2 regions of the Streptococcus pasteurianus genome follow, and region 1 is predicted to be linked to the other one. Evidence: riboswitches for the same ligand, from Rfam matches in the RefSeq annotation. Region 1 holds a riboswitch; the other holds the start of a gene.
The links. Region 1 has a riboswitch for FMN ahead of ribD (bifunctional diaminohydroxyphosphoribosylaminopyrimidine deaminase/5-amino-6-(5-phosphoribosylamino)uracil reductase RibD). Riboswitches for the same ligand answer to the same signal wherever they lie in the genome.
Positions count from the first base shown of each region.

Region 2: it holds a riboswitch for FMN, as region 1 does, so the genes downstream of both, E8M05_RS08865 (ECF transporter S component) here and ribD (bifunctional diaminohydroxyphosphoribosylaminopyrimidine deaminase/5-amino-6-(5-phosphoribosylamino)uracil reductase RibD) in region 1, are expected to answer to the same signal.

Region 1 is NZ_CP039457.1:599,635-615,135, forward strand. It holds gene E8M05_RS03325 (peptidyl-prolyl cis-trans isomerase) at 1-836, shown strand, start outside; gene alaS (alanine--tRNA ligase) at 1,194-3,812, shown strand; gene E8M05_RS03335 (hypothetical protein) at 3,858-4,046, shown strand; gene E8M05_RS03340 (carbon-nitrogen family hydrolase) at 4,198-4,980, shown strand; gene E8M05_RS03345 (pyridoxal phosphate-dependent aminotransferase) at 4,992-6,170, shown strand; gene argC (N-acetyl-gamma-glutamyl-phosphate reductase) at 6,283-7,305, shown strand; gene argJ (bifunctional ornithine acetyltransferase/N-acetylglutamate synthase) at 7,376-8,569, shown strand; gene argB (acetylglutamate kinase) at 8,583-9,317, shown strand; gene E8M05_RS03365 (acetylornithine transaminase) at 9,343-10,473, shown strand; gene E8M05_RS03370 (NAD(P)H-dependent oxidoreductase) at 10,572-11,129, shown strand; gene E8M05_RS03375 (helix-turn-helix transcriptional regulator) at 11,410-11,652, shown strand; gene E8M05_RS03380 (DUF3169 family protein) at 11,649-12,422, shown strand; FMN riboswitch at 12,476-12,725, shown strand; gene ribD (bifunctional diaminohydroxyphosphoribosylaminopyrimidine deaminase/5-amino-6-(5-phosphoribosylamino)uracil reductase RibD) at 12,943-13,998, shown strand; gene E8M05_RS03390 (riboflavin synthase) at 13,998-14,600, shown strand; gene E8M05_RS03395 (bifunctional 3,4-dihydroxy-2-butanone-4-phosphate synthase/GTP cyclohydrolase II) at 14,601-15,501, shown strand, end outside.
Region 2 is NZ_CP039457.1:1,697,831-1,713,331, forward strand. It holds gene E8M05_RS08835 (cation:proton antiporter) at 1-392, opposite strand, end outside; gene E8M05_RS08840 (hypothetical protein) at 442-696, opposite strand; gene E8M05_RS08845 (tRNA 5-(aminomethyl)-2-thiouridylate-methyltransferase MnmM) at 702-1,265, opposite strand; gene E8M05_RS08850 (tRNA modification radical SAM protein MnmL/YtqA) at 1,262-2,203, opposite strand; gene E8M05_RS08855 (phosphatase PAP2 family protein) at 2,326-2,982, opposite strand; gene E8M05_RS08860 (EamA family transporter) at 3,104-3,517, opposite strand; gene E8M05_RS08865 (ECF transporter S component) at 3,905-4,474, opposite strand; FMN riboswitch at 4,556-4,726, opposite strand; gene E8M05_RS08870 (tRNA (cytidine(34)-2'-O)-methyltransferase) at 4,822-5,367, opposite strand; gene E8M05_RS08875 (APC family permease) at 5,663-7,510, opposite strand; gene trkA (Trk system potassium transporter TrkA) at 7,713-9,062, shown strand; gene E8M05_RS08885 (TrkH family potassium uptake protein) at 9,066-10,505, shown strand; gene yidD (membrane protein insertion efficiency factor YidD) at 10,525-10,785, opposite strand; gene E8M05_RS08895 (pseudouridine synthase) at 10,785-11,510, opposite strand; gene scpB (SMC-Scp complex subunit ScpB) at 11,592-12,158, opposite strand; gene E8M05_RS08905 (segregation/condensation protein A) at 12,214-12,918, opposite strand; gene xerD (site-specific tyrosine recombinase XerD) at 12,918-13,658, opposite strand; gene cbpB (cyclic-di-AMP-binding protein CbpB) at 13,651-14,118, opposite strand; gene E8M05_RS08920 (metallophosphoesterase) at 14,115-14,636, opposite strand; gene E8M05_RS08925 (nucleoside-triphosphate diphosphatase) at 14,618-15,501, opposite strand, start outside.

The DNA.
Region 1 (15,501 bases):
TGAACTTGATTTTGTCACGTGTCTTTGAAGACCAATATGGAAGCAAAGTTTCAGATAAAGAAGTGACTGAAGCTTACAATAAAACTGCTTCATCATATGGTTCATCATTCTCAAGTGCACTTCAAGCTGCTGGTTTGACAACAGATACTTACAAGCAACAAATTCGCACATCAATGTTAGTGGAATATGCTGTTAAAGAAGCTGCCAAAGATAAATTGACAACTAAAAACTACAAAGAAGCTTACAAAGATTACACCCCTGATACAACAGCTACAGTTATTGCTTTGAGCAACGAAGACAAAGCTAACTCAGTTCACGATCAAGCAACTGCGGATGGCGCTGATTTTGATAAAATCGCTAAAGAAAACACAATAGCTAAGAAAACTGAATACACATTTGACTCAGCAGATACAAAACTTCCAACAGATGTTATGGATGCTGCATTCAAACAAAATGAAGGTTCAGTTTCAGATGTTATCAAAGTAATGAATTCTTCAACATATTCATACACATACTACATCGTTAAGACAACTAAGAAAACAGATAAAAACTCTGATTGGAAGACATACAAAAAACGCTTGAAGAAAGCTATCATGGCTAAATATCAAAACGACACAAACTTCCAAAATCAAGTTATTGCTAAAGCTCTTGATAAAGCTAACGTGAAGATTAAAGATAACACCTTTGCAAGTATTCTTTCACAATATGCAACAAGCTCATCATCAAGTTCTTCAGCTTCATCATCAAAAGCTTCATCAACTTCTTCTGAAGCAAGCTCATCAAGTTCAACAGAAGAATCATCAACAACTGAATCATCTACAGATTCAGCTGAATAAGCTACTTGACCAGAAGCTTAAAATACAGTACAATTAAAAAGATTGAGAATCGTTTTTAAAAATTCAGATTCAGAAAAGTGGCGGTTGCTGCGAGCCATGGATGAAGTTAAAAATGTGCTACTCATGTTTTCTAATTGTCAATATTGGTAACCGAGTTACCAGGGTCAAATGCAAGAAAAAACAATTTAAGAGATAAATGAAGAATGACAGGTTCATTGAAAAGAGGTGGTACCGTGGCTAACGTCACCCTCTATGAGATGGACTTGCCGTTTTTTGTATCCTTAATGGCATAAAAGATGATTTCAATCTATGGCAAGCGTTGTAACATCGCTTAGTAACAAGAAAAGGAAAGATAAAATGAAACAATTGACTAGTGCGCAAGTGCGCCAAATGTGGCTAGACTTCTGGAAATCAAAAGGTCACTCTGTTGAACCTTCTGCAAACTTGGTTCCTGTAAACGACCCAACTTTGTTGTGGATCAACTCAGGTGTTGCCACACTTAAAAAATACTTTGATGGTTCAGTAATTCCAGAAAACCCACGTATCACTAATGCTCAAAAAGCTATCCGTACAAATGACATCGAAAACGTTGGTAAAACAGCTCGTCACCATACAATGTTTGAAATGTTGGGTAACTTCTCTGTTGGTGATTACTTCCGTGATGAAGCAATCACTTGGGGATTTGAATTATTGACAAGTCCAGAATGGTTTGACTTCCCTAAAGATAAACTTTACATGACTTACTACCCAGATGATAAAGACACTTACAACCGTTGGATTTCACTTGGTGTTGAACCAAGTCACTTGATTCCAATCGAAGACAACTTCTGGGAAATTGGTGCTGGACCTTCAGGACCAGATACTGAAATCTTCTTTGACCGTGGTGAAGACTTTGACCCAGACCACGTTGGTATCAAACTTCTTGCTGAAGATATCGAAAACGATCGTTACATCGAAATCTGGAACATCGTGTTGTCACAATTTAACGCTGATCCAGCTGTTCCACGTTCAGAATACAAAGAATTGCCACACAAAAACATTGATACGGGTGCCGGTTTGGAACGTTTGGTTGCGGTTATGCAAGGGGCTAAAACAAACTTTGAAACTGACCTCTTCATGCCAATCATTCGTGAAATCGAAAAATTATCTGGTAAAACTTATGATCCAGATGGCGACAACATGAGCTTTAAAGTTATCGCTGACCACATACGTTCACTTTCATTTGCTATCGGTGATGGTGCTCTTCCTGGTAACGAAGGTCGTGGATATGTGCTTCGTCGTTTGCTTCGTCGCGCAGTTATGCACGGTCGTCGCCTTGGTATCAACGAAACATTCTTGTATAAATTGGTTCCAACTGTTGGTAAAATCATGGAATCATACTACCCAGAAGTGCTTGAAAAACGTGAATTTATCGAAAAAATCGTTCGTCGTGAAGAAGAAACATTCGCACGTACAATCGATGCTGGTTCAAACATGCTTGACCAATTGTTGGCTGATTTGAAAGCAGCTGGTAAAGACACTGTTGAAGGTAAAGATATCTTCAAATTGTATGATACATATGGATTCCCAGTTGAATTGACTGAAGAATTGGCTGAAGACAAAGGCTTCAAGATTGACCACGCTGGCTTTGAAGCTGCTATGAAAGAACAACAAGAACGTGCGCGTGCAAGCGTCGTTAAAGGTGGTTCAATGGGTATGCAAAGCGAAACATTGTCAAGCATTACTGAAGAATCAGTCTTTAGCTACACTGAAGAAGTTCTTGATTCTACATTGTCAGTTATTATCGCTGATAACGAACGTACTGAAGCTGTTTCAGAAGGTCAAGTATTGCTTGTCTTTGCGAAAACTCCATTCTACGCTGAAATGGGTGGACAAGTAGCTGACCACGGTGTTATTAAAAATGATAAAGGTGACATCGTTGCTCGCGTGACAGATGTTCAAAAAGCTCCAAATGGTCAAGCTCTTCACACAGTTGATGTTCTCGCAAGCTTGTCAGTTGGTACGACATACACACTTGAAATTGATAGCAAACGTCGTCACAGTGTTATCAAAAACCACACAGCTACTCACTTGCTTCACGCTGCACTTCACCACGTTATCGGTGAACACGCTACTCAGGCTGGTTCTCTTAACGAAGAAGGATTCTTGCGCTTTGACTTCACTCACTTTGAAGCAGTAACTGCTGATGAATTGCGTCAAATCGAAGAAGAAGTTAACCAACAAATCTGGAATGCTATTCCAGTTAAGACTGTTGAAACTGACATTGATACTGCTAAATCAATGGGTGCTATGGCCTTGTTCGGTGAAAAATACGGTAAAAACGTACGTGTTGTAACAATCGGCGATTACTCAATTGAACTTTGTGGTGGTACACACGTTTCAAATACAGCTGAAATCGGAATCTTCAAGATTGTTAAAGAAGAAGGTATCGGTTCAGGAACTCGTCGTATCCTTGCTGTAACTGGTAAAGAAGCCTTTGAAGCATACCGTCAAGAAGAAGAAGACCTTAAAGCAATTGCTGAAACTCTTAAAGTGCCTCAATTGAAAGAAGTTACTAAGAAAGTAGTAAGCTTGCAAGAACAATTGCACAAATTGCAAAAAGAAAATGCTGAATTGAAAGAAAAAGCAGCAGCAGCACAAGCTGGTGACGTTTTCAAAGATGTTAAAGAAGCAAACGGTCTTCGCTTTGTCACTAGCCAAGTAACTGTTTCTGATGCAGGTGCCCTTCGTACATTTGCTGACAACTGGAAACAAAAAGACTATTCTGACGTTCTTGTCTTGGCAGCAGCTATTGGCGAAAAAGTCAATGTCCTTGTAGCAAGCAAATCAAAAGATGTTCATGCTGGTAACTTGATTAAAGTTTTGGCACCAATCGTATCAGGTCGTGGTGGTGGTAAACCAGACATGGCCATGGCCGGTGGTTCAGATGCTGCTAAAATCGCAGACCTTTTTGCAGCAGTAGCAGAAAATCTGTAACATCCGTTAGGCAGTCTTTGACTGATAAAGGAGTTGTTTTGTCAGATGAAATCTAAAAACACACTTTTGAAATTAGCTATCGCTTTTATCGGCATAACGCTGCTGATTCTTGCTTACATTATTATTGTAGATGCTCTGCAAGGTCATGTTGATTGGGTAACCTTACTAGTCGCTTTAGCAGAAGGCAGCCTCCTCAGCAGTCTGATAAAAATGTTACAAGATAGCGGAAAATAAACATAAGCCCACCTAAAAAGGTGGGTTTTTTAGTTATAGTTTTTAACTATCGAGTCTATTTAAAATAACTATTTTACGAGGGATTTTTAGACTGTTATAATAGTCACTAAGATTTCAGAATATTTTCACAGAAGATAGAATTGAGGGAAAAATGAAAGTTTCACTTATTCAGATGGCTATCCGTGAAGCGGATCCTGAGCAAAATAGAAAGAAAGTATTGGAGTTATTGGAAAAAGCGGTGCATGATGCGCCAGATGTGATTGTTCTTCCTGAGATGTGGAATACTGGCTATGCCTTGAAACAGCTGGCAGATATTGCTGATGTTAATGGGAAAGAAACGATAACGGATTTAGGAAATTTTGCTAAGAAGTACCATGTTAATTTGGTGGCTGGTTCGGTCGCAACGGCAAAAGAGAATCACTTTTTTAATACGACCTATGTGTTTAATCGAGAGGGGCAAGTGATTGCTGATTATGATAAGGTGCATTTGTTTGGTTTAATGGTAGAAGATGAGTACCTGCAAGCAGGCAATAAAGAAAGTGTCTTTGAACTAGATGATGTCAAAGCAGCTAGTGTGATTTGTTATGACATTCGTTTTCCAGAATGGGTGAGAACCTTGATGTCTAGCGGTGCTAAGGTTTTATTTGTAGTAGCTGAATGGCCCAAAGAACGTGTAGAGCAATGGGAGATTTTATTGCGAGCGCGTGCGGTTGAAAATCAAGCCTTTGTCGTGGCTGTCAATCGGGTTGGCGATGGCATTTCAGACCATTTTTCTGGGCATTCTCTGGTGATTGACCCATTGGGGAAAATCGTTTTACAAGTGCCAGATAATCAAGAGGGAATTTTTACGGCTGAACTTGATTTGACAGAAGTTGAAAAAAATCGAGGTCACATTCCAGTTTTTGCTGACCGCAAGCCAGATTTGTATCATTAGGAGGAATTAAGGTGTTTTCACAATCAAAGATTTTACAAGAATTGCCAGAACAGTTTTTTGCTAGTCTTGTCGCAAAAGTTAATGCCAAAGTGGCAGAAGGCTATGATGTCATCAATCTTGGACAGGGCAATCCAGATCAGCCAACTTATGATTACATTGTTGATGCTTTAGTTGAATCAGCCAAAAATCCTGCTTCTCATAAATACTCGCAATTTCGTGGAAATAGTAATTTTAAAGCGGCAGCCAGTCAATTTTATAAGGACAATTATCATGTAAATCTTGATAGCGAAAAGGAAATTTGTGTCCTTGGTGGCGCAAAGATTGGCTTGGTAGAATTTCCTCTGGCGACAATGAATCCTGATGAATTGCTCTTGTTGCCAGACCCAGGTTATCCAGATTATCTCTCAAGTGTGTCGCTTGGAAAAATCAACTATGAGACATTTCCGTTAAAAGCTGAAAATAATTTCTTACCAGACTTGCAAGCTATTCCTGAAGAAATAGCTAAACGTGCGAAATTCATCTATGTTAATTATCCTAATAATCCGACAGGTGCGGTTGCAACTGCAGCGTTTTACGAAGAACTCGTCGCTTGGGCTAAAAAATACGAGGTTGGGGTAGTTAGCGATTTTGCTTATGGTGCCTTAGGGGCAGACGGTTATGAGAATCCAAGCTTTTTGTCAACACCTGGAGCTAAAGATGTCGGCATTGAGTTATACACTTTTTCTAAGACCTTTAATATGGCAGGGTGGCGTTTGGCATTTGCGGCAGGAAATGAACAATTGATTGAAGCGCTTAATTTGCTACAAGACCACCTTTTTGTAAGTATCTTCCCTGCTATTCAAGATGCGGGAGCAGTAGCTCTTTTAGATGAAAAAGCAAAAGCAGCAATCGCAGGGTTAAATCAGAAATACAACGAGCGTCGCCATGCTTTTGTTCAAGCAGCAGAAAAAATTGGTTGGCATGCTTTTGAGTCAAAAGGGTCATTCTATGCTTGGATGCCCGTACCAGAAGGGGATGACAGCGAAAGCTTTGCAGATTTGCTATTAAATGAAGCTCATGTTGCTGTCGCACCAGGAAAAGGTTTTGGAGAACAAGGAGACGGATACGTCAGAATCGGCTTGCTCGTCGAACCAGACCGCCTTGTCGAAGCCGTCGAGCGAATTAACAAACTGAAATTATTTGAAAAATAGTGAAAGCATAAGTGAAAATTTATGCTTTTTTTGTTTTTTATGCAAAAAACACTTGACTTATGAATAAATATACTATAAAATTGAATACATATTTATTCAAGGAGTGTATATTATGAAGGTGTCAATTGTTGGTATCACTGGATATAGTGGTCTCGAATTAGTTAAATTATTGAATAATCATAAAAATGTTACGATTGCTTCGATTCATGCAACTAAGGAAATCGGCCGACGATTGTCAGAATTATACCCTTACCTTGTTGGTGTTTGTGACTTAGTTATTGAGGCATTTAATGCTCAAGAAATCATGGAAAAATCAGATTTGGTTTTCTTTGCGACACCAAGTGGGGTGGCTAGCCAGTTAGCGCAGCCATTTGTTGAAACTGATTTCCCAGTGATTGATTTGTCGGGAGACCATCGTTTGCCAGCTGATTCTTATGAAAAATGGTATAAAAAAACACCAGCTAGTGATGATGTGTTGAATAAATTTACATATGCTTTGGCAGAATTTACAGATGTCCAAGGTAAGAAATTCATTTCAAACCCTGGTTGCTATGCGACAGCAACAGAATTAGCCTTGATTCCATTGCTAAAAGCTGGTGTGGCTGAAGAAGATTCTATCATCGTTGATGCAAAAAGTGGTTTGACGGGGGCTGGTAAAGCTTTATCAGAATCAAGTCACTTTGTCAATGTGCATGATAACTACGTGACTTACAAATTAAACCGTCATCAGCATATTCCTGAAATTGTGCAGGAATTGCAATTATTTAGCAAGAAGTTACACCACATTCAGTTTTCAACGTCATTGTTGCCAGTTAACCGTGGGATTATGGCGACTTCTTATGTTAAATTGAAAAAACCATTGAGCGAAGCGGAATTATACGCCATTTACAAGGATGCTTACAAGGACAAACCTTTTGTTCGCATCCAAGATGATTTGCCAGAATTGCACAATGTTATCGGTTCAAACTTTACAGATATTGGTTTTGTTTACAATGATGTCACAAATGTGCTGACGGTCGTATCTGTTATCGATAATTTGATTAAAGGCGCTGCTGGTCAAGCCGTGCAAAATCTGAATTTGATGAATGGTTGGAACGAAACAGAAGGTTTGTTGATTTCACCGAATTATTTATAGAAATAGAAAGGAAGTAGCACAGAAGGTTATTGGGAAGTATGAGTTCCTTACGTGTTACAGGTATAAGAAGATGAAAGTGATTGAAGGAAATGTTGCGAGCCCTCTTGGTTTTTCGGCAGACGGTTTGCATGCAGGATTTAAGAAAAGAAAACTTGATTTTGGTTGGATTGTTTCAGAAGTTCCCGCTAGTGTAGCAGGTGTTTACACGACAAATAAAGTCATTGCTGCGCCATTGATTGTGACACGAAATTCCATTAAAAAAGCGCAAAAGATGAAAGCAATCGTTGTGAATTCAGGAGTGGCAAATTCTTGTACGGGCGTGCAAGGAATGGAAGATGCCTATACTATGCAAAAATGGACAGCTGAAAAATTAGGCGTTGAGCCTGATTTGGTCGGTATTGCTTCAACGGGTGTTATTGGTGATTTGTTGCCAATGGATACTCTTAAAACTGGGCTTTCTAAGCTTGTTGTTAATGGTAATTCTGATGATTTCTCGAAAGCTATCTTAACAACAGATACTATGGTTAAAACCGTTGCTGTCACAGAAAAATTTGGTCGTGATGAAGTGACCATGGCTGGTGTAGCGAAGGGTTCAGGAATGATTCATCCAAATATGGCAACCATGCTTGCTTTTATCACTTGTGATGCGAATATTTCAAGTGAGACCTTGCAGCTTGCGCTAAGCCAAAATGTTGAAACAACATTTAACCAAATTACGGTTGACGGTGATACATCAACAAATGACATGGTCTTAGTGTTATCAAATGGTTGTACATTGAATGAAGAAATCTTGCCAGATACACCAGAATTTGATAAATTCTCAGCAATGCTTAATTACGTCATGCAAGAATTGGCTAAGAAAATCGCCAAAGACGGTGAGGGTGCAAGCAAACTCATTGAAGTCAATGTCAAGAATGCACCTAATGCCCTTGATGCCCGTATGATGGCAAAAAGTGTCGTTGGTTCAAGTCTTGTTAAAACAGCGATTTTTGGAGAGGACCCTAACTGGGGACGTATTTTAGCAGCGGTTGGCTATGCAGGTGTTGATGTTCCAGTTGACAACATTGACATTTACCTCGGCGACATTCCTGTTATGCTAAAATCAAGCCCAGTTGACTTTGAAGTTGAGGAAATGCAAGACATCATGCACGAGGATGAGATTACGATTACGGTTGATTTGCATTCTGGTGAAGCAGTAGGAAAAGCTTGGGGCTGTGATTTATCGTACGACTACGTGAAAATTAATGCCCTTTATCGCACATAAAGAGAAGAAACATATGGAAAATATTATTGTGATTAAAATCGGAGGTGTTGCTAGTCAGCACCTTTCGCAAGACTTTATTAATCAAATCAAAAAATGGAAAGAAGCAGGCAAGCAGTTGGTTATCGTTCATGGTGGGGGCTTTGCGATTAACAAATTAATGGAAGAAGAGCACGTGCCTGTTAAGAAAATCAACGGTCTGCGTGTGACGAGCCAATCTGACATGAAGCTTGTTAGCTATGCCTTGTTAAATATCGTTGGAGAAAATTTGGTTAAAAAACTTAACCAGTCGTCTATTGATAGCATTCAACTCTTGTCTGATATTGAAAAAGTCGTTCAGGCTGATTTCTTAGACCAAGAAACTTACGGTTATGTTGGCAATGTTTCACAAATTCAGACGGAAATCTTGGAAAAAATGTTGGCGAATCAAATGTTACCTGTCCTTGCCTCAATTGGCTATTCTAAAGATGGTGATATGCTAAATATCAATGCGGATTATCTTGCAACAGCTGTTGCCGTTGCCCTCGGTGCTGAAAAATTAGTCTTGATGACTGATGTTAAAGGTGTTTTGGAAAATGGTGCGGTGCTCGATAGCCTTTCTTCGACAGAATTTCAAGATAAGATTGACCAAGGAATGATCACAGGAGGCATGATTCCTAAGATTGAATCAGCGGTAAATACCGTTTTAGCAGGTGTTGGTGAGGTATTGATTGGCGACAATCTGGTAACAGGAACTTCAATCATCTGCTAACTCTAGCATGAAAGGGAAGATAACAATGACAAAATTATTTCAAAATTATAAACGCGCAGCCGTTGAATTTGTCAAGGCAGAAGGAAATTACCTTTTTGACCAAGACGGCAAGAAATACCTTGATTTTTCAACAGGAATCGGTGTGACAAATCTTGGTTTTCACCCAGAAGTAAAAGCTGCCTTACAAAAACAAGCTGAAGAAATCTGGCACACACCAAACTTGTACCTTAATTCTTTGCAAGAAGAAGTGGCAGACAAGTTGATTGGGAATAAAGATTATCTTGCTTTCTTTGCCAATAGTGGTGCTGAAGCCAATGAAGCTGCTATTAAAATTGCACGTAAGGCGACTGGCAAGCAAGAAATCATTGCTTTTGTTAATTCTTTTCATGGTCGTACTTTTGGGTCAATGTCCGCAACTGGGCAAGACAAAATTAAAACTGGTTTTGGTGATGGCGTGCCACATTTTAGCTATGCGATTTACAATGATTTAGATAGCGTGAAAAGCTTGGTAACCGATGATACTGCCGCGATTATGTTGGAATTGGTTCAAGGGGAATCAGGTGTTCGTCCAGCTGACAAAGGTTTTGTGACAGCATTAAGCGCATTTTGCCAAGAAATAGGTATTTTGCTGATTGTTGATGAGGTGCAAACTGGTATGGGACGTACTGGTAAATTGTTCTCATTTGAACATTATGGCATTGAGCCTGATATTTTCACTTTGGCAAAAGGTCTTGGAAATGGTGTACCAGTCGGTGCCATGTTAGCCAAGGAAAAACTTGGTTTTGCTTTCTCTTACGGTAGCCATGGTTCAACCTTTGGTGGTAATAAACTTGTCATGTCAGTAGCCTCAAGCGTACTCGATATTATGTTGGCTGACGGTTTCTTGCCACAAGCGTTTGACAATGGAAATTACTTGCAAGCTGAATTGAAGAAAGCTTTGGCTGGCAATGCAAAAGTGACTGATGTTCGTGGTCTTGGTTACATGATTGGGATTGAAACGACTGAAAATCTTGCCGAATTGGTCGAAAAAGCACGTGATAAAGGCTTGATTGTCTTGACAGCAGGAACAAATGTTATTCGTCTCTTGCCACCATTGACCTTGACGAAGGAAGAAATAGACCAAGGCGTAGCCATTTTGGCAGAGGTTTTTGCGTAAAAGCTAGGGAAGTTGGGCAAGTTTGTCTCAACTTCTTTTTAAGTTGACAAATTGGTTGAAAATGTATATAATTTTCTGAAAATATGAGAGGTAAAAATATGTCAAAAAATATTTTAATTGTTGCAGGGCATCCCGATTTGAAAAATGATTCTTTAGCCAATAAAACGATTTTGGAAGAAGTGAAGAAAGCTTTGCCAGAGGTGGAATTGGACATCTTGAGTGATTTGTATCCTGATTATCAGATTGATGTGGCAGCAGAGCAGGATAAATTGCGAGAGGCTGATGTGATTATTTTCCAATACCCATTGTACTGGTATATGACGCCGTCTTTGCTTAATAAATGGATTGAAAGGGTCTTTGTTCACGGCTTTTCACATGGTTCAACTGGTGATGCTTTGAAAGGAAAATATTTGGTGGCATCTTTGACAACTGGAGCAGGAGAAGCGGCTTATAGCGCAGAAGCAGGCACGACGATTGATGACCTTTTGGCACCAATTCGTTTGACAGCGAAATTAACACAGTTAAACTATGCAGGTCACATTGTCACACATGGTGTTTCTTACTCACTTCGAGAGGACGCTAACAAAGCACAAGAAATGGTTGTAAAATCACAAGGACATGCCCAAAAATTGGTGGCGTTGGTGAATGGTTTGTAAAAAATATTGATATTTTAGGAGCTCAGATTATTTAATCTGAGTTTTTATTTGACAAGAATTATATACTATTTGACAAATATTTTTTCATTTTTGACAAAGATGCTTGTCAAAAATAAAAAACGATGTTATAATCAAATCAACAAAAGGGAGGAGATTATATGTCGGATAAAAATTGGTTTCTTATTTTTCTTGCTATTTTTGGTGCTTATTTAACATCAGAAGCACCAAATCCTAGGAGGAAGGAATTGTTAAAAAACAATTTCTAAAAAGGAAGCAACTTTTGTTAGTTACTAGAATGGAGGGTATTTTGGTCTTAAAAAATCGTCTTAAAGAATTGCGGGCGCGTGATGGGTTAAATCAAACTCAACTAGCCAAATTAGCTAAGGTTTCTAGGCAAACGATCAGTCTCCTAGAACGCAATGAATACACGCCATCGGTGATTATCGCTCTGCGCATTGCACACATATTCAACGAACCTGTCGAAAATGTTTTTAGTCTTGATGAAGAGGGAGAAGAAGAATGAAAAAAACAAAAAGATTAACAATTGCACAACGTATCTTAACGTGGTTTGGAATCTTCGTAGTTAGTGCGCTTGCAGGTGGGCTTATTGTTATTGGTTATTTTGGTGTTGATTTTGGCGATAATGTGTTAACGTTTAATTATGATACTTTTATGGCTTTGGCTTATGGGATTACTGCTATTTCAATTATTGTTACATTATGGTTTATGTATCAAGCAAACCATTACCATAATCGTTATGAAAGCATGGGTGATGATGCTGATGAAGATGATAGTTATGAGGTTTATCGCAAGACATTTAAAAATTTAGAGTTTGCAACAATTTTCTACAATGTCTCAGTAGCGTTAATTCTCCTTTCAATATTTGGTGATGTTTACGGTTTCCATGATAGGATTGTTAGCGGTGCTGCCCTTAATCTTACAGCATATGTAAAAGATATCATTTTCCTAGCTCTGCTAATTATTTTTCAAGTGATGATATTTAAATTAACTCAGAAAATTCGTCACTATAAATTATCAACTTTTCCGACAATTAAAGAAGTAAAGGAATTTGCTTATTCTTATGATGAAGGGGAGCTTCAAGCAAATTATGAACAAGCATTCTTGATTGTTTTTAATCTTAATCAGTATTTACCATTTGTTTATATTGTGTTGTGTGTGTTAGCAACACTTAGCTCAGTTGATGTCACTTCAGGTTTGGTCGTAACGACAGCAATCTATCTCTATATCAATCTTGCGAACATTCGCTTTGTTAATAAATATTTCAGAAAATAAGAAAAATGATTGACAGCGTTTTTAAATCGTGCTAATCTAAAAAAGAATTGAATAGTTTTCTTCGGGGTGGGGTGTGATTCCCGACCGACGGTGATTCTTTGTCGTTGATTGCTATTTGCTTTTATTCGTTGTTGACGCCTCTTGCCTAACACCAGTTATGTCTGCAAGGTGTCGCCTAGACTAAAAGCAAATCATCAATCAACTTTGTTTGATAATCAAATGAGCAAAGATAAGTCCGTGAGCGCAAGCTGATCTGGTGCGATTCCAGAACCGACAGTATAGTCTGGATGGGAGAAGAAATTGATAGAGTGTCAAAGGGCAAGGCTCTTGCTTTTTGGAATACTTTTTTAGTTGTCTTTGATTGCCTCGTAGTGTATTGCTACGAGGTTTTTGATTACAATTATTGTTTTTTGGTGTTGCTTGATGCAATGGTAAAAATGAATTATCCCGATGAAATTGCTTTGGCTAAGGTCGCTAAGCTTGTTTTCATTGGGATTTTTTTGCTAGAAAGGAGGCTTTTATGCACGAAAACTATATGGCACAGGCAATTGCAGCAGCTAAACAAGGCTTTAGGCAGATTTATACCAATCCCTTAGTTGGTGCGGTTATCGTTAAAAATGGTCGTGTGATTGCTCGTGGTGCGCATTTGCAGTATGGTCACGAGCATGCTGAGAAAAATGCGATTTTGCATTGTGAAGTCCCTGAAGAACTAGCCAATTCAACTCTTTATGTGACTCTGGAACCTTGTCATCATACTGGGAAGCAGCCGCCTTGTACGCAGGCGATTGTTGAAGCAGGCATTAAAAAGGTTGTTGTTGGACAGCTTGACCCCAATCCTTTGGTTGCTGGAAAAGGTTTAGAATTCTTGAAAAGTCAAGGAATTGAGGTTGTCACACAAGTTTTGGAAAATGAGGCACGCGCACTTAATCCGCATTATAATTTTTACCATGAATACAAGCGCCCTTACGTGGTTTTGAAACAAGCGGTGAGTTTGGATGGGAAAATTGCGGTGCTTGGCAAACGAACTGCCTTGACCAATGATGAAACCAACCGTTTTGTTCATGATGAGCGAGATGATTACCAAGCCATTTTGGTTGGTGCTGACACAGTTTTGATTGATAACCCACAATTATTGGGCGCTGGGACGAGTTTGTATCCGCCAGTACGCGTGATTTTGGACGAAACAGGGCGCATTTTTGACAAACGAGAGCTACAAATTTTTAAAAATCAATCAGCGCCAGTTTACATTTTTAGTAGGCGACAAGTTGCGAATTTGCCTGCGCATATCACGGTTATAGCCTTATCTAATTTTTCCATTGCTAACATTTTGCAGGCGCTTTATGAGAAAAAGATTCAGTCTGTTTATGTCGAGGGCGGAGCGCAGGTTCATGATGCATTTTTAGCGAGCGATTTATGGGATGAGCTCATTTCTTACGTGACCCCTAAGGTGATTGGTGGCAATGGCAGAGCTGCTATGGCAAGTTCTCGTCAGGTTGAACAAGTTTACGATTTGCAGGATTTTTCAGTTCAAACAATTGGCACTAATCTACGTTTGTCAGTCAAAAGGAGGTTGTGATGTTTACAGGATTAATTCAAGAACAAGGGCGTATCAGCCGAATCGTCAAACAGCAACACAGTATCAAATTAACTTGCAAAGCTTCACGAAAATTATTAGCGGATTACAAAGTCGGTGATAGTATGGCAATCAATGGGGTTTGTCTGACTTGTGTGGCTAAAGCAGGTGATACGTTTACGGTGGATATTATGCCAGAGACTTTTAAGCGCACTATTTTTTCAGAATGTCGTATCGGTGATTTGGTGAATCTTGAGCTGGCTATGGCTGCTAATGCACGTTTTGAAGGGCACCTTGTGACGGGGCACGTTGATAGTGTCGCAACTCTCATCCAAAAACACAGCGATGAAAATGCTATCGTGCTCAGCTTTGCTATTTCCCAAAAACTCGCAGGGCAAATCGTGGGGCAGGGCTCAATCGCAGTCAATGGGGTTAGTCTGACGGTGGTGTCGGTGACGTCTGGGCAATTTAGCGTGTCGCTGATTCCGCATACGGCGAAAGAAACTAACTTGGCTCGACTCAAAAAAGGCGATAAGGTCAATATCGAGACGGATATTTTAGCCAAATACATGCAAGCACAAGTTACAAAAATGGGAGGACAATAAATGTTTAAGGATGTCGAAAAAGCTCTTGCTGATTTGAAAGCAGGAAAATTAATCGTGGTGGTTGATGATGATGACCGCGAAGCAGAAGGGGATTTGGTTGGTTTAGCCGAATTGGCTAGCGCTGACAATGTGAACTTTATGACCAAGCACGCGCGTGGTTTGATTTGTGCGCCAGTAGCTAAAAGCATTGCTGAGCGTTTGGAACTTGTTCCTATGTCAGCAGAAAATACTGATGCGCATGGCACCGCCTTTACTATCAGCGTGGACCATAAAGAAACCTCAACAGGTATTTCAGCCTTTGACCGTGCTAAGACCATTCAAACTTTGGCTGCTAAGGCTAGTAAAGCTAGTGATTTTCACCGACCTGGGCATATGTTTCCTTTGGTTGGACGAAGCGGCGGTGTTTTGCAACGGCGTGGGCATACAGAAGCTAGTCTTGATTTAGCACGTTTGGCTGGTAGCACAGAAGCAGCTTATATTTGCGAAATTTTAAAAGATGATGGCACCATGGCACGAAAAGCTGATTTGCACGCTTATGCTGAAAAATGGCATTTGACCATGATTGAAGTGGGAGATATCGCACGTTATGTGAGCTTTCAAGATAGCCCAAAGGTAACGTTACCGTCGGCTTATGGTGATTTTAAGCTTCGCTTGTTTGAAGATGAGAAAAAACGTGAGCACCTCTTGTTATCAAAAGGTGACCTGACGTCTGATGAACCACTATTAGTTCGTCTGCATTCGGAATGTTTGACAGGTGATATTTTTGGCTCTTTACGTTGTGATTGTGGTGAGCAGCTGCACGCAGCGATGAAGAAAATTGATAAGCTTGGATGCGGAGCGATTTTATACCTTCGCCAAGAAGGACGTGGTATTGGTCTTAAAAATAAGCTCAAAGCTTATC
Region 2 (15,501 bases), 1.1 Mb from region 1:
CGCTTTGGAAATTTAAACCGTTTTGCAATTGATAAAAACGCAACGGCATCTGTCGGAGCAAGCGCTGCTCCCAAGGCAAAACTAGCAGCCAAGGGGACATCAACAGGCAATAACTTACCAGTCACATAACCAACTGTCAGCATTGTTATCAAAACAGTTGGCAAAATCAGATAAGCCACAATCGACTTGTATTTGACAAAGGTCGTCACATCACTTTCTTGCCCCTCTCTAAAATTAAGCGGTGCAATTACCAAAGCCAGAAATAGCTCTGAATCTAAAGTGAGTGTCGTCTCTTTTGCTAAAACACCCACCAAAATTCCCAAAACAATTTGGATAAAAGGTAAAGGCAATTTAGGATAAAGACGATTAATGACGTTGGAAACAATAAGCATTAATAAAAATGCTATAACAAGGATAGAACTCTCGATAAACCATCACTCCTTATCGTTGTTTTTGGCGGCAATAAACAGTAAAACGTTCTTTTTGCTTGGCAATTTTTTGATCAATAGCCGTAACATCTTTACGATCACGAAGTCGTACGCAACGTTCTTTTTCAAGACTAGCTAACTTTTTCTTAATTGTCAAGATTTTCTCTGCATCTTCTTCTGACAACTTGGCACACGGTTTAGTGTTTGCGTCATCTAAATATTTTTGATGCATTTGATGTAATTTTTCACGAACCGCTACGGTTTGCATAATGCTTAACTCTCTTTCGACTGTTTTAATTTTTCAATCATCACTAAAAATGGTGGTTGATTAATTTGGTTTAAAGGTTGATACAGCATGGCGGTAAAAAGCCTTTGGTCTAGCTGATTGACATATTCTAGCACAGCATCTTTTTCCATGTCGCCACCCTCATGTCCATAGTAAATCATGATAGCTAAGCGACCACCAACCTCAAGCTTTTCTAAAATTTTCTCCACAGCAATCAAGGTTGTGTCAGGTTTAGTGATAACCGTTTTATCAGCACTTGGCAAATACCCTAAATTGAAAATAGCTGCGCGAATTGGTTGATTCACATAATGGTCAATATGTTGATGCCCATCCAAAATTAAATGAGCGTTGTGAATTTCTTGTTTTTCTAAACGTTCTTTCGTGCTTTGCAAAGCTTGTTCTTGCACATCAAAGGCATAAACCTCTTTAGCATGTTGGGCAAGAAAAGCTGTGTCATTGCCATTTCCCATGGTCGCATCAACTGCGATAGCTTGTTCATCCAAAACTTCTGCTAAAAAATCATGAGATAAATGCAAAGGACGTTTTATCATAACACGACCTCCTTATTTTCTAGCTTACACCCTTGATAAGAACCACGGCGTTCCATTTCTTGATCAATGGCATTTAAGACTTCCCATTTTTTAAGACTCCACATTGGACCAATGAGCATATCGCGCGGAGCGTCACCTGTAATACGATGAATAATGATATTTTTAGGAATAATCTCCAGTTGGTCACAGATGATATTAACATATTCTTCCATACCCAGCAATTTTAAACGCCCTTCATGGTAATCACGTTGCATTTTCGTACTTGTCATCAAATGCAATAAATGAAGCTTAATCCCGTCAATTTCATTATCTGTCACACAACGTCTGACATTTTCAATCATCATGTCATGCGTTTCGCCAGGCAGACCATTAATCAAATGTGAAACAATCTCAACTTTTGGCGCTAACTGACGCAAGCGTTTAACCGTTTCAACGTAAAGGTCATAAGTATGCGCGCGATTGATGATTTTGGATGTTTCATCATAAGTTGTTTGCAAACCAAGCTCAACCGTTACATGCATACGCTCAGAAAGCGCAGCAATATAAGCAATCGTCTCATCTGGCAGGCAGTCTGGACGCGTACCAATATTGATACCAACCACCCCAGGTTCATTAATGGCTTGCTCATAACGCTCACGAATGACATCTACGGTATCATGCGTATTTGTGAAATTTTGAAAATAAACCAAGTATTTCTTAACATCTGGCCATTTGCGGTGCATGAAATCAATTTCTTTGTAAAATTGGTCACGAATTGGTGCATCAGGAGCAACAATCGCATCTCCTGAACCAGATACAGTGCAAAATGTACAGCCTCCATGTGCGACCGTACCATCTCGATTTGGACAATCAAAGCCCGCATCGATAGGAACTTTAAAAATCTTCTCCCCAAAAATCTGACGATAATAATCATTTAAAGTATTATAACGCTTTTTCATAGCTTATATTATAACACTTTCCCAAAAACAAACAAACTCTTATCACTTGTCGTAAGCGTATTCTTAGCTATAAAAGAAACTGGGATGACCCCAGTTTCTTTTATTCTCTCATTCTAATTTTTTCACTCTTGTTTTCCTTGAAAGCGCCATTCAAAGCGTTTTTTGTCATAAAATGGATAGGTTGCGGCTACGATAGTAAATGCTAGTAACCAGCCTCCCAAAATATCAGACGGATAATGAACCCCTAAGTAAATTCTTGAAAGTGCTGTTGTCAAAGCAATAACCACAACTAAAACTTGTAAGCAACGTTTAAGTATCATCTTGGTTAAGTGTTGTTCCATAATCACAACCAAACTCAAAGCAACGACCATGGTTGCCGCACAATGCCAACTAGGAAATGATGGTCCCATTGGCTTTGGAATAAAGTACTGGATACTTGGGCGCGGACGATTGTAAAGGTATTTAAAACCTGTTGAAAAAATACCCATTAACACTAAATTTCCAGCTAGCAAAATAGCCTCTGCTTTCCACTTTTTCCAGAAATAAAATACAAAAGCAATGGCAAAGACATAAACAAAGATAAAAACTTCGTGTCCAAAATTCGTTACGATTTTAAAGAAAGTTGTCGCATTGGCAGGAAGGTCGCCACGAACACTTGTTTGAATGCTTGAGTCAATTCCAGCCAAAGTCTCAGGAAAGAATTTGACCAAATAGCCTAACATCATAAAAATGACAAGGAAAAATGAAGCTCCTACAAAATAATTTTGTTTATGTTTCATATTACAATACCTTTTCTATCAAAATGTCGTAAGTCTATTATACCTTAGTTAGTTTTCAAATCCCAGATAAATCCTCGAAAAATCTGTGGCAAAATTGTAGGAATTTATCATTCTAAACAGTTTACAAAATCATCAAAAGGCTTCCAGCCACAATCAGCAAACACCCAAGCATTGACTTTAAAGTTAGCTGTTCATTTAGAAAAATGAAGGCTAAAATCAAGGTGATGACAACACTTAATTTATCTATCGAAGCTACTTTTGAAGCGTCGCCCATTTGTAAAGCGCGATAATAAAATAACCAAGAAACACCAGTAGCAAGCCCAGACAATATCAAAAACAACCAACTTTTTCGGCTAATATCACCAATACCACTCTGAGCATTTGTGATAAAGACTATTCCCCAAGCCATGAAAACCACGACAACTGTTCTGATAGCTGTCGCTAAATTTGAATTGACACCACTTATCCCAATCTTAGCTAAGATAGATGTTAACGCAGCAAATACTGCCGATAAAATCGCAAATAAAACCCACATCTATTTTCCCTCATTCCACTTAAACTATAACATTTTTGAGCGTAAAGCAAAAGCCAACACATTGTTGGCTTTTAGAGTATAGACAAACCACTTTTAATCCAAAATAGGTTACAAATAATTATTTTCTCTGTTTATTTTAGAATTATTTGCGAATTTTGCTCCCAACAAAACAATACTTTGTACCGCTTAAACAATCTGGAAGATTGTTTAAGGTTGCAGATAAGAGAAATGACGTCTCGGAAGTTTTAAGAATTCCTTGGTTTCCTCTAACAGTCCACTGGACTGTTAAACTTGCCGACAGCTCAAAGCATCCAGTGGATGGTTTGAGGTCTAAGTCTAGAAATTGAAAAGCAAGAAACCTAGGGGAAGTATTAAAAATTTTTCAACTTAATCTATTTTTAAAATTGGTTTAAGACAACTATATAAAATAAAGAATGTCACCGAAAAGATAATCCCTTCAATGAGGTTAAATGGAATGACCATGGCAAAGAGATAGTTTCCCAAACCTAAAATAGCAGAAATATCAAAATTCGCAAATTTGGCATAAAGTGGCACAGCGTAAACATAATTCAGCATAAACATTACCACAGTTAAGCCAAGCGTTCCCACGACTGATGCCAGTATGTAATTTTTCAAGCTTGGTTTTTGGTTCCAAAGAATAGCTAGCGCTACTACAAAAACACCTAGAGCAAGGACATTCATTGGCAAACCAATAATCGTTGAAATACCACCGTTATTTAGCAAAAGCTTTAGCAGAGTACGAAGAATTAAAATTCCCAAAGCACTCTTCAAATCAAACATCACAAGCCCAACTAAAACAGGCAAAACTGAAAAATCAAACTGTAAAAAACTAGCTGATGGAATCAGTGGAAACTGAAGATACATCAGCAAAAAAGAAAGTGTAGATAAAATCGCAATATGAGCGATTTTACGCGTATTAGTCATTGTTTCAGGCATAAAAAAGTTCCTCCAATTTTCTCAAATTGAAAGAAGGCGTTCGAGTATATGGTAGCACAACAAAAACAGCATAGCCAAACTCTTAGTCTTCTCCCATCCAGACTATACTGTCGGTTCTGGAATCGCACCAGATCAGCTGCCCTGCAGCTCGCGGACTTAAATCACTCTCGTTCTCTTACCAAACTAAGTTGTTGAAAATTTTCAGCAATTATTACCGCCGGTCGGGAATTACACCCTGCCCTGAAGACAATTCTAGAATAGCAAAAAAACAGCATTCATGCAATATTTTTCGCACAAAAACCTTGCCATTATCAAAAAAACAGCCATTTTGACTGCTTTCATATGAATTATTTTAATTTATCGTGTGCGTAAGTATGACTTAATTCTAAATTCGGAAAAGCTTGCTGACGAAGAGCTTCATAAACAATCATACAAACAGTATTTGATAAGTTTAGGCTACGAACGTGTTCATCATTCATCGGAATGCGAAGAGCTTTTTCAGGATTAGCTCGCATAAATTCTTCTGGCAAACCTTTATCTTCACGCCCAAAAAGAAAATAATGGTGCTTCCCGTCGTTATAATTTTCATCAGAATACACTTTGTTGGCAAATTTACTAATCAAATGAACCTCACCATCGCATTTTTCCATAAATTCATCCAAACTATCATAAAATGTCACATCAAGTTTTTCCCAATAATCCAACCCCGCGCGTTTCATTTTACGGTCATCAATTGGGAATCCCATTGGACGAATAATGTGCAAAGGAGCGTTTGTCGCAGCGCAAGTTCTGGCAATATTTCCTGTATTTTGTGGAATTTGTGGTTGAAAAAGAACAATATGATTCGTCGCTTTATTCGGTTCTTCGTGATAGTCAAGCTCTTCAATATTCATAACTTACCCTTTCATTTCGACATAAAAATAAACCACACTGCTCGGAGTCAAGCTCAGCAAACAATGTGGTTGGCGGCGATTCATTAACTTAAATCATAACAGGTTTGATTTAAACTAACGAATTCTTGATATTTATTATAACACTTTAATACCTAAAGTCAACGCATTTGACATGATTTTGTGATGTTTTTGCGTATTTTTTCAAGATTTTTTGACTCTTTTCCTAAAAATAACGGTTTCAATACTTTTTATTTCATTTTTTTAAAAAAACCCTGAAATTCAGGGCTTTATGTATTTATTTTTTCAAATGATAAGAATACGTTGCGATGATAATATCTTCATACCAGCGTAGGCGAGCACGCAAGCGTAAGCTCATTTGGTTGTGAAGAATATTTTGCCAACTGTGTTTTGGAATGAATTTTGGAATAATTACCGTCATGGTATGGTTGTTTTTCTTAGCTTCCCGATTCATTTTTTGAACGAATGACATTGTTGGTTTCACAACATCACGGTAGTTTGATTCGATATTGACAAACGTTACGTCTGGGAAATAGGTTTTAAATTCTTGTTCAATTTCCAAATCTTTTTCACGGGTTTCTAACGTTGAAACATGCATAGCAACAACGGTTTGACCGATACTTTTGGCGTAATTAATGGCACGAATACTTGCTTGTGTGATATTCCCAACTAAAATCAAAACCGTATTGCCGTCGTAATGAATATTTTTGACATCGTCTGTTAAACGTAACTGCATGGCAACATTATTATAATGGCTCTTAATTGAATAAAATAGAATCATCAAGACCACAATAATTGGGAAGAATGGCCAGATTTCACCGATTCTAAAAATCAATAAAATCAAGATAATCAGATAACAAATGATTGCTCCTAAAATATTAGCAAGCGAATGTTTCAAATACCCTTTACCAAATTTGCGTTTCCAATGGATGACCATACCAGTTTGTGAAAGAGCAAATGGAATAAAAACACCAATTGTATAAAGTGGGATAAGACGTTCTGTTGATCCATTGAAAATACAGAGCAAAACAATTGCTCCGCCTGCCAAGGTAATAATTCCATTAGAATAGCCTAAACGGGCTCCTTTTTCCATGAAAAGATGTGGCATGTATTTATTTTTAGCCATGTTGAAAGATAACATTGGAAAGGCTGAAAAACCAGTATTAGCAGCTACGGCTAAGATAAGTGCTGTTGACAACTGGAAAATATAGAAAAGTGCGTTTCCAATTGCTGAATCTCCAAAGACCTTTTGAGCAATTTGCGCCAAAACAGTCACATGTGCTGTTGGCAAAATGCCCAACCAATAGTTTAAGAAAGTGATACCTGCAAACATAACACCTAAAATGATTGACATGATAGCAAGCGTACCAGCAGCATTTTTTTCTTTAGGCTTTTTGAAAAATGGCACCGCATTTGAAATAGCTTCAACACCAGTAAGGGAAGCCGAACCGCTTGTGAAAGCTCTTAGTAAAAGAATCAACGACACCCCAGGAACAACTTTGCCAACATGTGCTGTTGCACTATAAGCAAGGTGCCCCGTTGCAATTTGAATGCCTCCGTAGCCAATTAAGAAAAGGATGCTGACAATGAAAAGGTAAACTGGAATCATCAGCGAGGTCGCTGATTCACGCAAACCACGCAAATTCATAAACATCAAAATTAGAACCAATACAATAGAAATTTCCAGATTAAATTCTTTAATAGCAGGAAAAGCTGATGTAATTGCATCGGCACCAGATGCTACGGATACTGCTACCGTCAACATGTAATCAACCAAAAGACTACCACCAGCTATCAAGCCCATGCTTGGCGATAGATTTTCAGTCGAAACCATATATGCTCCGCCACCTTTTGGATAGGCGTGAATAACTTGTTGGTAAGAAATTGTCAAACTAGCTAACAATACCAAAACCAATAATCCAATCGGTAGAGACCACCAAATAGCTGCCGCAGAAATCGTTGTTAAAACTAAGATAACTTGTTCTGGTCCATAGGCAATAGACGAAAGAGCATCACTCGATAACATCGCTAACGCTTGTGATTTAGACAATAAATGTTCTTCATCATACTCGCCAGCTGATTTTAATGGATTACCAATAAAAACATTTCTTAACTTTTCAAGCATTGAAATTCTCCCTAAAATTAGATAACGATTTATTATAATTCTCCCCTTCTCATTTAGCAAGTATTTTGTAAAAATGTTATATAATTTTAACAATCATTGTTAGCTTTGATAAATCAAGCTTAATCCCTTGTCAGCAGTTAGAATGGCTAGTATTTTTAGGAAAAATAGAGTAATATAGATACGATACATTTCGGAGGTTAAAATGAAAATAATTGTTGTCGGCGGAGGTAAGGTTGGTACCGCACTTTGTCGCTCTCTTGTTGAAGAAAAACACAATGTCGTCTTAATTGAAGAAAAAGAAGCTGTTTTAAAAAATATTACCAAACGTCACGATATTATGGGAATCGTTGGTAATGGTGCTAACTTTAAAATCCTTGAGCAAGCTGATGTTGCTAACTGCGATATCTTTATTGCTCTGACTGATAAAGACGAAGTTAATATGATTTCAGCTGTTCTTGCCAAACAAATGGGCGCTAAAGAAACGGTTGTCCGTGTTCGTAATCCAGAATACTCAAATACTTATTTCAAAGATAAGAATTTTCTTGGCTTTTCTTTGGTGGTCAATCCAGAATTGTTAACTGCACGTTATATTGCTAATACTGTTGACTTTCCAAATGCCCTTTCTGTTGAGCACTTTGTCAATGGACGTGTCATGCTGATGGAATTTGTGATTTCTGATGGCAGTAAACTTTGCCACATGAGTTTAAGCCAGTTCCGTAAAAAATTCGGCAACATAGTTATCTGTGCTATCGAACGTCGTGGAAAATTAATCATTCCTGATGGGGATGCAACACTACAAACTGCTGATAAGATTTTCGTTACAGGAAATCGTATTGACATGATTCTTTTCCACAATTCTGTAAAAACCAAATCTATCAAAAACATGATGATTATTGGTGCTGGACGAATTGCATACTACTTGCTCAACATCCTTAAGAACACTAAGATGAATCTTAAGGTCATTGAAAATAATCCTGAGCAAGCTCAGATGTTCAGCCAAGACTTTCCAAACGTCCATGTCGTTCAAGGTGACGGTACAGCCAAGAGTGTACTCCTAGAAGAATGTGTAGAAAACTTTGATGCGGTCGCAACACTAACTGGGGTAGATGAAGAAAACATCATCACTTCCATGTTCCTTGAAACACTTGGCGTACGAAAAAATATCACCAAAGTCAACCGTACTAGCTTGCTTGAAATTATCGACACTAGCCAATTTTCAAGTATTATCACACCAAAAAGTATTGCGGTTGATAGCATGATGCACTTCATTCGTGGTCGTGTGAATGCCCAAGACTCAAACCTTGATGCCATGCACCACGTTGCTAATGGTCGTATCGAGACCTTACAATTTGAAATTCGTGAAAATAATAAAATGGCAGGCAAGAGTCTCTCATCACTGAAATTCAAAGAAAATATTCTGATTGCTGCGATTATCCGCAAAGGTAAAACCATTTATCCAACTGGTGAGGATGTCTTTGAAGTTGGTGATAAGATTGTCGTCGTAACCTTCTTGAAAAACATCACGCGCATCTATGATTTGTTAGCGAGGTAAGTTATGAATAAAAGTATGGTTCGTTACCTCCTTTCAAAACTGCTCTTGATTGAAGCCTCTTTGATGTTGATACCTGTGATTGTGGCTTTCATTTATCATGAAGATATACGCGTGATTAACAGCCTGGTCATCACGATTGGAATGCTTGTCATCATTGGACTTCTTGGAGTTGCTTTCAAGCCAAAAAATTACCATGTTTACACCAAAGAGGGACTCTTAATTGTTGCTCTATGTTGGATACTTTGGTCATTCTTTGGAGCGCTGCCGTTTGTACTTTCAGGACAAATTCCAAGTATCATTGATGCTTTCTTTGAAATGGTTTCTGGATTTACCACAACTGGTGCCACTATTGTACCTGATGTTGCCGTACTATCACACTCACTACTCTTCTGGCGAAGTTTCGCCCACCTTATCGGTGGTATGGGGGTATTGGTGTTTGCACTAGCCATTATGGAAAATAGTAAAAATAGCCACTTAGAAGTTATGCGTGCTGAGGTACCTGGTCCTGTCTTTGGTAAAGTGGTTTCTAAGTTGAAAGAAACAGCGCAAATCCTTTATGTCATTTACCTCAGCATGTTTGCTATTTTAGTAGTTATTTTAATGGTAGCTGGCATGCCTGCCTTTGACAGTGTCATCACAGCAATGGGCTGTGCTGGTACTGGTGGTTTTGGAGTCTATAATGATTCGATTGCTCATTACAACAGTTCACTAATCACAAATATTGTCTCAATTGCTGTACTCCTTTTTGGGATTAACTTTAACCTGTACTACTTCTTATTACTTCGCAAGTTTAAAGCATTCTTTAAAGACGAAGAACTAAGAACTTATATTGGGATTGTTATGATTGCAACAGCCCTAATCTGGTTGAATGTTAGTGGCCTTTATCCAAGTACTGGAAAAGCTTTGGAAAATTCATTATTTGAAGTGGCTAACGTCATGACAACAACAGGATTTGGAGTGACCGATTTGACCGTTTGGCCTTTGTTTGCTCAGGTTATCCTGCTCTTTCTCATGTTTGTCGGTGGATCTGCTGGATCAACCGCTGGTGGGATTAAGGTCATGCGTACGCTTATTCTAACTAAAATCGCAAGAAATCAAGTGCTCTCAACCCTTTATCCACACCGTATCATGACTATTCATATCAACGAGCAACCACTTGATAAGGAAATTCAACACGGTGTCCTTAAGTATTTGACGCTTTATGTTTTCTTACTTCTAGGATTGACCTTGATGTTATCGCTTGATAATAATAACTTTATGGTTGTTGTCAGCGCAGCAACATCAACCTTTAACAACATCGGACCAATGCTCGGCACAAGCCAAACCTTTGCCATCTTTAGTCCATTTTCAAAATTACTCATGTCATTTGCCATGATTGCAGGACGCTTGGAAATTTACCCAATGCTGCTCCTCTTCATTCCAAAAACATGGTCTAAATATTAATACACAAAAAGAGGAAAGCTTAGCTTTCCTCTTTCTTTTTACGATAATCTTTATTGCGTCGAAGCGTAAAATAATCAGGCACTGGATCATCCCCACCTTCTACAAAGGGATGGCAACGCAAAATCCTTGCCACTCCCATAATGACACCCTTTAGCCCATGCTTTTCAATCGCCACAATCATGTAATACGAACAGCTTGGTCGATAGCGACATGATGGAGGGGTAATGGGGGAAATCCGTTTTTGATACCATTTAACAAGCGCAATAAGAAGTTTTTTTATCATTTTTGTTTGTTAACAGCTAAATTATGTAACTGGCTGATTTCTTTTTTACTCAAACGACGTGATTCACCTGGGCGAAGTCCTGATAGATCCAAAGTTCCAAAGTTCGTACGAGACAATTTATCTACCAAAAGTCCAACTGATTCGAACATTTTCTTAACTTGGTGATTGCGTCCTTCATGAATGGTTAATTCAACCACTGAACGATTTTTCTCAGGATCTACCTTAATGATATTGTAGCGAGCTGGTTTTGTCTTTTTGCCATCGATAACAACACCACGTGTCAATGGACGAAGATTTTCTTTTGTCGCAAGTCCTTTAACACGAGCTAAGTAGACTTTGTCAATTTCATTACGTGGGTGAATCATTTCATCTGTGAAATCACCATCATTTGTCAAAATCAAAAGTCCAGTGGTATCCCAGTCCAAACGTCCAACAGGGTAGATACGTTCTGTAACATTTGGTAGCAAGTCAACAACCGTTTTACGGCCTTTGTCATCTGATACACTTGAAATCACACCACGAGGTTTATTAAGAAGGTAATAAACTTTTTCTTCGTTATAGATTGGTGTCCCTTCAACTTCAACAACATCACCAGCTTTAACCGTTGTAGCTAGTTCTGTAACAACTTTACCGTTGATGGTTACCAAACCTCTTTTAATCAAATCTTCAGCTTTACGACGGCTGGCAATTCCCGCATGGGCAATGTATTTATTAATTCTCATTCTCTTTCCTTTACTACATGCTATAAAATACCAATTGATTTTATTGTTATTTTACAGTATTTCATTATTTTTAGCGACTGTCTAACCTTCTTCAGGCAAGCCAGAATTATCAAAAAGGGTCATTTCCTCATCAACCAACTCAATATTAGAAACGTCGATTAATTCACTCAAGTCATTAATGCCCATGAAATCCAAGAAATAATCAGTTGTCACATATAGATTTGGACGACCAATAACTTCTTTTTTCCCTGCTTCTGTGATCAGTCCTAAAGCCATCAATTTGCTAATAGCGCTGCTTGAATTCACCCCACGAATATCATCAACTTCAATACGTGTAATAGGTTGTTTATAAGCAATAATGGACAAAACTTCTAAACTCGCACGTGATAAACTTTGGTTGACAGGTGCTTTAGCAAACTCTCGTAGTAAGCCAGCAAAGATTTCCTTCGTTACAATTTTATAATTACCTGCGGTTTCAATCAGACAGAGGCTTGATGTCTCATCTACTTCATATTTTTGGGCTAATTTTTCCAATTGTTGTTGGAGAGCTGTCGGTGTTAAATTAACCATACTAGCCAAATGTCGCAAGCTCAATCCCTCTTCACCTGCCACAAAAAGGAGGGCTTCAATCTGAGCTAAATAGTTCATGTAACTTCCTTTCTTAATCTTCTTTTGCTAAATGCCTTCTACAAGATTTGACAGCTTAGCTAACACTTCGTAAAACAATGTCACCAAAATTTTTTTCTTGTTCAACCTCAACTTCGTGAACTTTGATTAATTCCAAGGTTGCCAAAAAAATGGTAATCATTTCAGGAAGTGTCTGGCATTCACGAAAAACGGTTGTCAGCACTAGTTTTTTTGTCGCATTAAGACGTTCCACAATGATTGTCATCATGTCCTCAATGCGATAATCATCACGTTCGATAACTGTATTGCTATTTTTTAATTCTTTTTGTTTTTCAGCCATGACATGCGAAAACGATAAGAACAAATCCATGACCGTCTTATCGTGTGTTAACACAGCATCTTCAAAAATTAATTCTTGCTTTGGTTTTGAATAAAATTTAGCACGTTCGTCGTGCTGCGCTGACAGTTCCTCACTAATCGCTTTAAAGCGGCGATATTCCTCAATTTGGGTCAGCAATTCTTGTTCAGGGTCATTTTCTTCTGGCTCTGCCTCGACAACTTTTGGCAAAAGCTTACGGCTTTTAATCAACATCAGCTGACTTGCCATAACCATATATTCACCAGCCACTTCCAATTTCATGGCTTGCAAGGTTGAAATATAAGCCAAATATTGCTCAATAACTTCTACAATCGGCACATCATAAATATCCATTTGGTACTTTGAAACCAAATGCAAAAGCAAATCAAGAGGACCTTCAAAATCTTTTAACTTAATATCCATTATTTATAAAATTTCTCTAAAGTCACTGGACTTTTAAGGCCCAGATTACGACTAACCTCCAATATTGATTTACCTGCTGCTTTTTGATGCAAAATGTACTGCTTGCGAATTGCCTGCGCAGATAAGTAATCTAAATCCAAGGTTGCTAAAAATGATTTTAGTTGATTGAAAAACCATTGACGTGAATAAGGTTGTCCTTGATTGTCAAAAAGATAAAGCTGATTCTCTGAAAAACTTGCTGCCACATAAGGCAATAATTTTTCAGGAAGCTCTAAAACCCTCACTAAGCCTGCTCTTTGCACGCGCAAAACAGCAAAAGTCAAATCAAAATCAGCAATTTTTAACTGTTGAATGTCACTTGGTGATAAACCAAGCTCAATCATCAAAAGCGCAATTAGCTGCCCTGTTTGACAATTCGTTTCCTGATAAAAAGAACGATAATCCAAAAGCGCCAGTTCAACTGGTTTTGTTGTGATTTTCTCTTTATTACTCAACTTGTAAAAATGGTCCAGTCGGTCTGTTTCATATAAAAAATACAGAAACTGATTGACCGCTGAAATTTTTCGTTTTTTAGCCGAAGCTTTTAAAAGTGACAAAGAGTGTTCATACAATGCCAGCTTTTCTTTGCTAACTTTGCCATCAATAGCTTCAACGAATTGTTGCAAATCATAAAAATAGGCATTCTTTGTATTTTCAGATAAGGGCTTGCTATCAATAAAATCTTGGATAAAATCAATCATCTTTCGGAGTAATCGTGTAATAATCAGTGAAATCGTGTAAAAGGCTATTCACCGCCTTTAGAATCGATTTACGAGTAATAATGCCCAAAAACTGGTCATTTTTATCTAAAACAGGTAAAAATGGATAATCTACCAAAAGATGCATAATATCCGTCAAATTTGACGTTTCACTAATCGTTTCCATTTTAGTATTTACCATTTTACCAATATCTGTTTGAGCTAATTCCCAGTCTGTCAACTGATTTTTGGCTTGATAAGACATAATATCCGCAATGCTAATGGTTCCAACATATTTTTTCTCTTTAGTAATAACCGGAACACGCGAATAACCATTGTTAGCTAATAAAAGCATAGCATGGTCAGAATTATGAGTATCAATAAAAATAGCTAAATCCTCTGCTGGAATCAAATAATGTTCCAAATGACTGAGAAGAAACTCTTCAAATTCTTTTGCTATCATCTGTCAAATTCCTTAGAAAGTACATGGAAAAGGTCGTGATTACGTGTGTAATAATTTACCTTAATCTTATCATCAGTAATGTCAATTTTGGCATAGAGTTTTTCTTTCACATCACCACGTGGTTGTAAAACACTACCTGGGTTGATAAAGATTGTTTTGCCATTGCGCCAAGCTGCTGGACGATGTAGATGACCATAAAGGCAAATATCAGCATCCGCTTCTTGGGCAAATAAATCCAATCTATCCCACGTAAAATTAATATTATAAAGATGACCATGTGTTTGTGCCACAACAACATCACCGAGATAAGTGATTAATCTTTCAGGATAACCATTGTCATAGTCACAGTTACCACGAACCACCTTGATACCTTCCCAAATCGTGTCCGAACTTGGCAATTCAGAATCACCATTGTGGAAAATAGCATCTACTTCCCCTTGGTATTTTGTCTTAATATCATTGATAATCTCACGGTCGCCATGAGAGTCACTCATTACAATTATTGTTTTGTTTGCCATACTGGGAATGCCTCCATTAATTTCTTAACAGCCAATCCTCTGTGCGAAATATTATTTTTTTCTTCAGCAGTCAATTCAGCTGCGTGACGTCCAGTTTCACCGACCATAAACAATGGGTCATAGCCAAAGCCATTATCGCCTTTTGCTTCCATTGCAATATAGCCTGGCCAGTCAGCTTCAACAACTAAACTGTCTTTGTCTGGTGCTGCAACCACCAAAGTAGTATGGAATTGTGCAGAACGGTCTTTATGGTCAAATACCATAGCCAGCTCATGAAGTAGTTTGGCGTTATTTGATTCATCTGTCGCATCTGGTCCAGAAAAACGAGCTGACCAAACCCCAGGAAGTCCGCCAAGAGCATCAACCTTCAATCCTGAATCATCTGCCAAGACCATTTTTCCTATCAATTTTGAAATGGTTTCAGCTTTCAAACGTGCATTTTCCTCAAAGCTCATGCCAGTTTCTTCAACTTCTGGTAAATCAGGATAATCATTAAGATTTTCAACCTTGATACCGATTTTTTCAAACATCTTACGGAATTCTTTGGTCTTGCCTTCATTACGTGTTGCAATCAAAATCGTATCACCAAAGTCAGCTTCAGAAGTTTGTCCAAAGAAAGCCGCTGCTTCAACACCGTTTTCTGGCAAATGAACCAAGAGCAATTGTTCAGCTTCCGTAACAATCACTGCTCCCGCACGTTGTGTCACTTCAAGCTTGCGATTTGTTTCTTGATTAATCATATCAGCGACAAAACGAATCAATTGAAAATCTGATGATTTTTTCACAACAGTCACATTATAACCATTTCTATCATCGGAATGACAATCTCCGTGGCAATTGCCACAACACTTGCTTGTGTTCAATT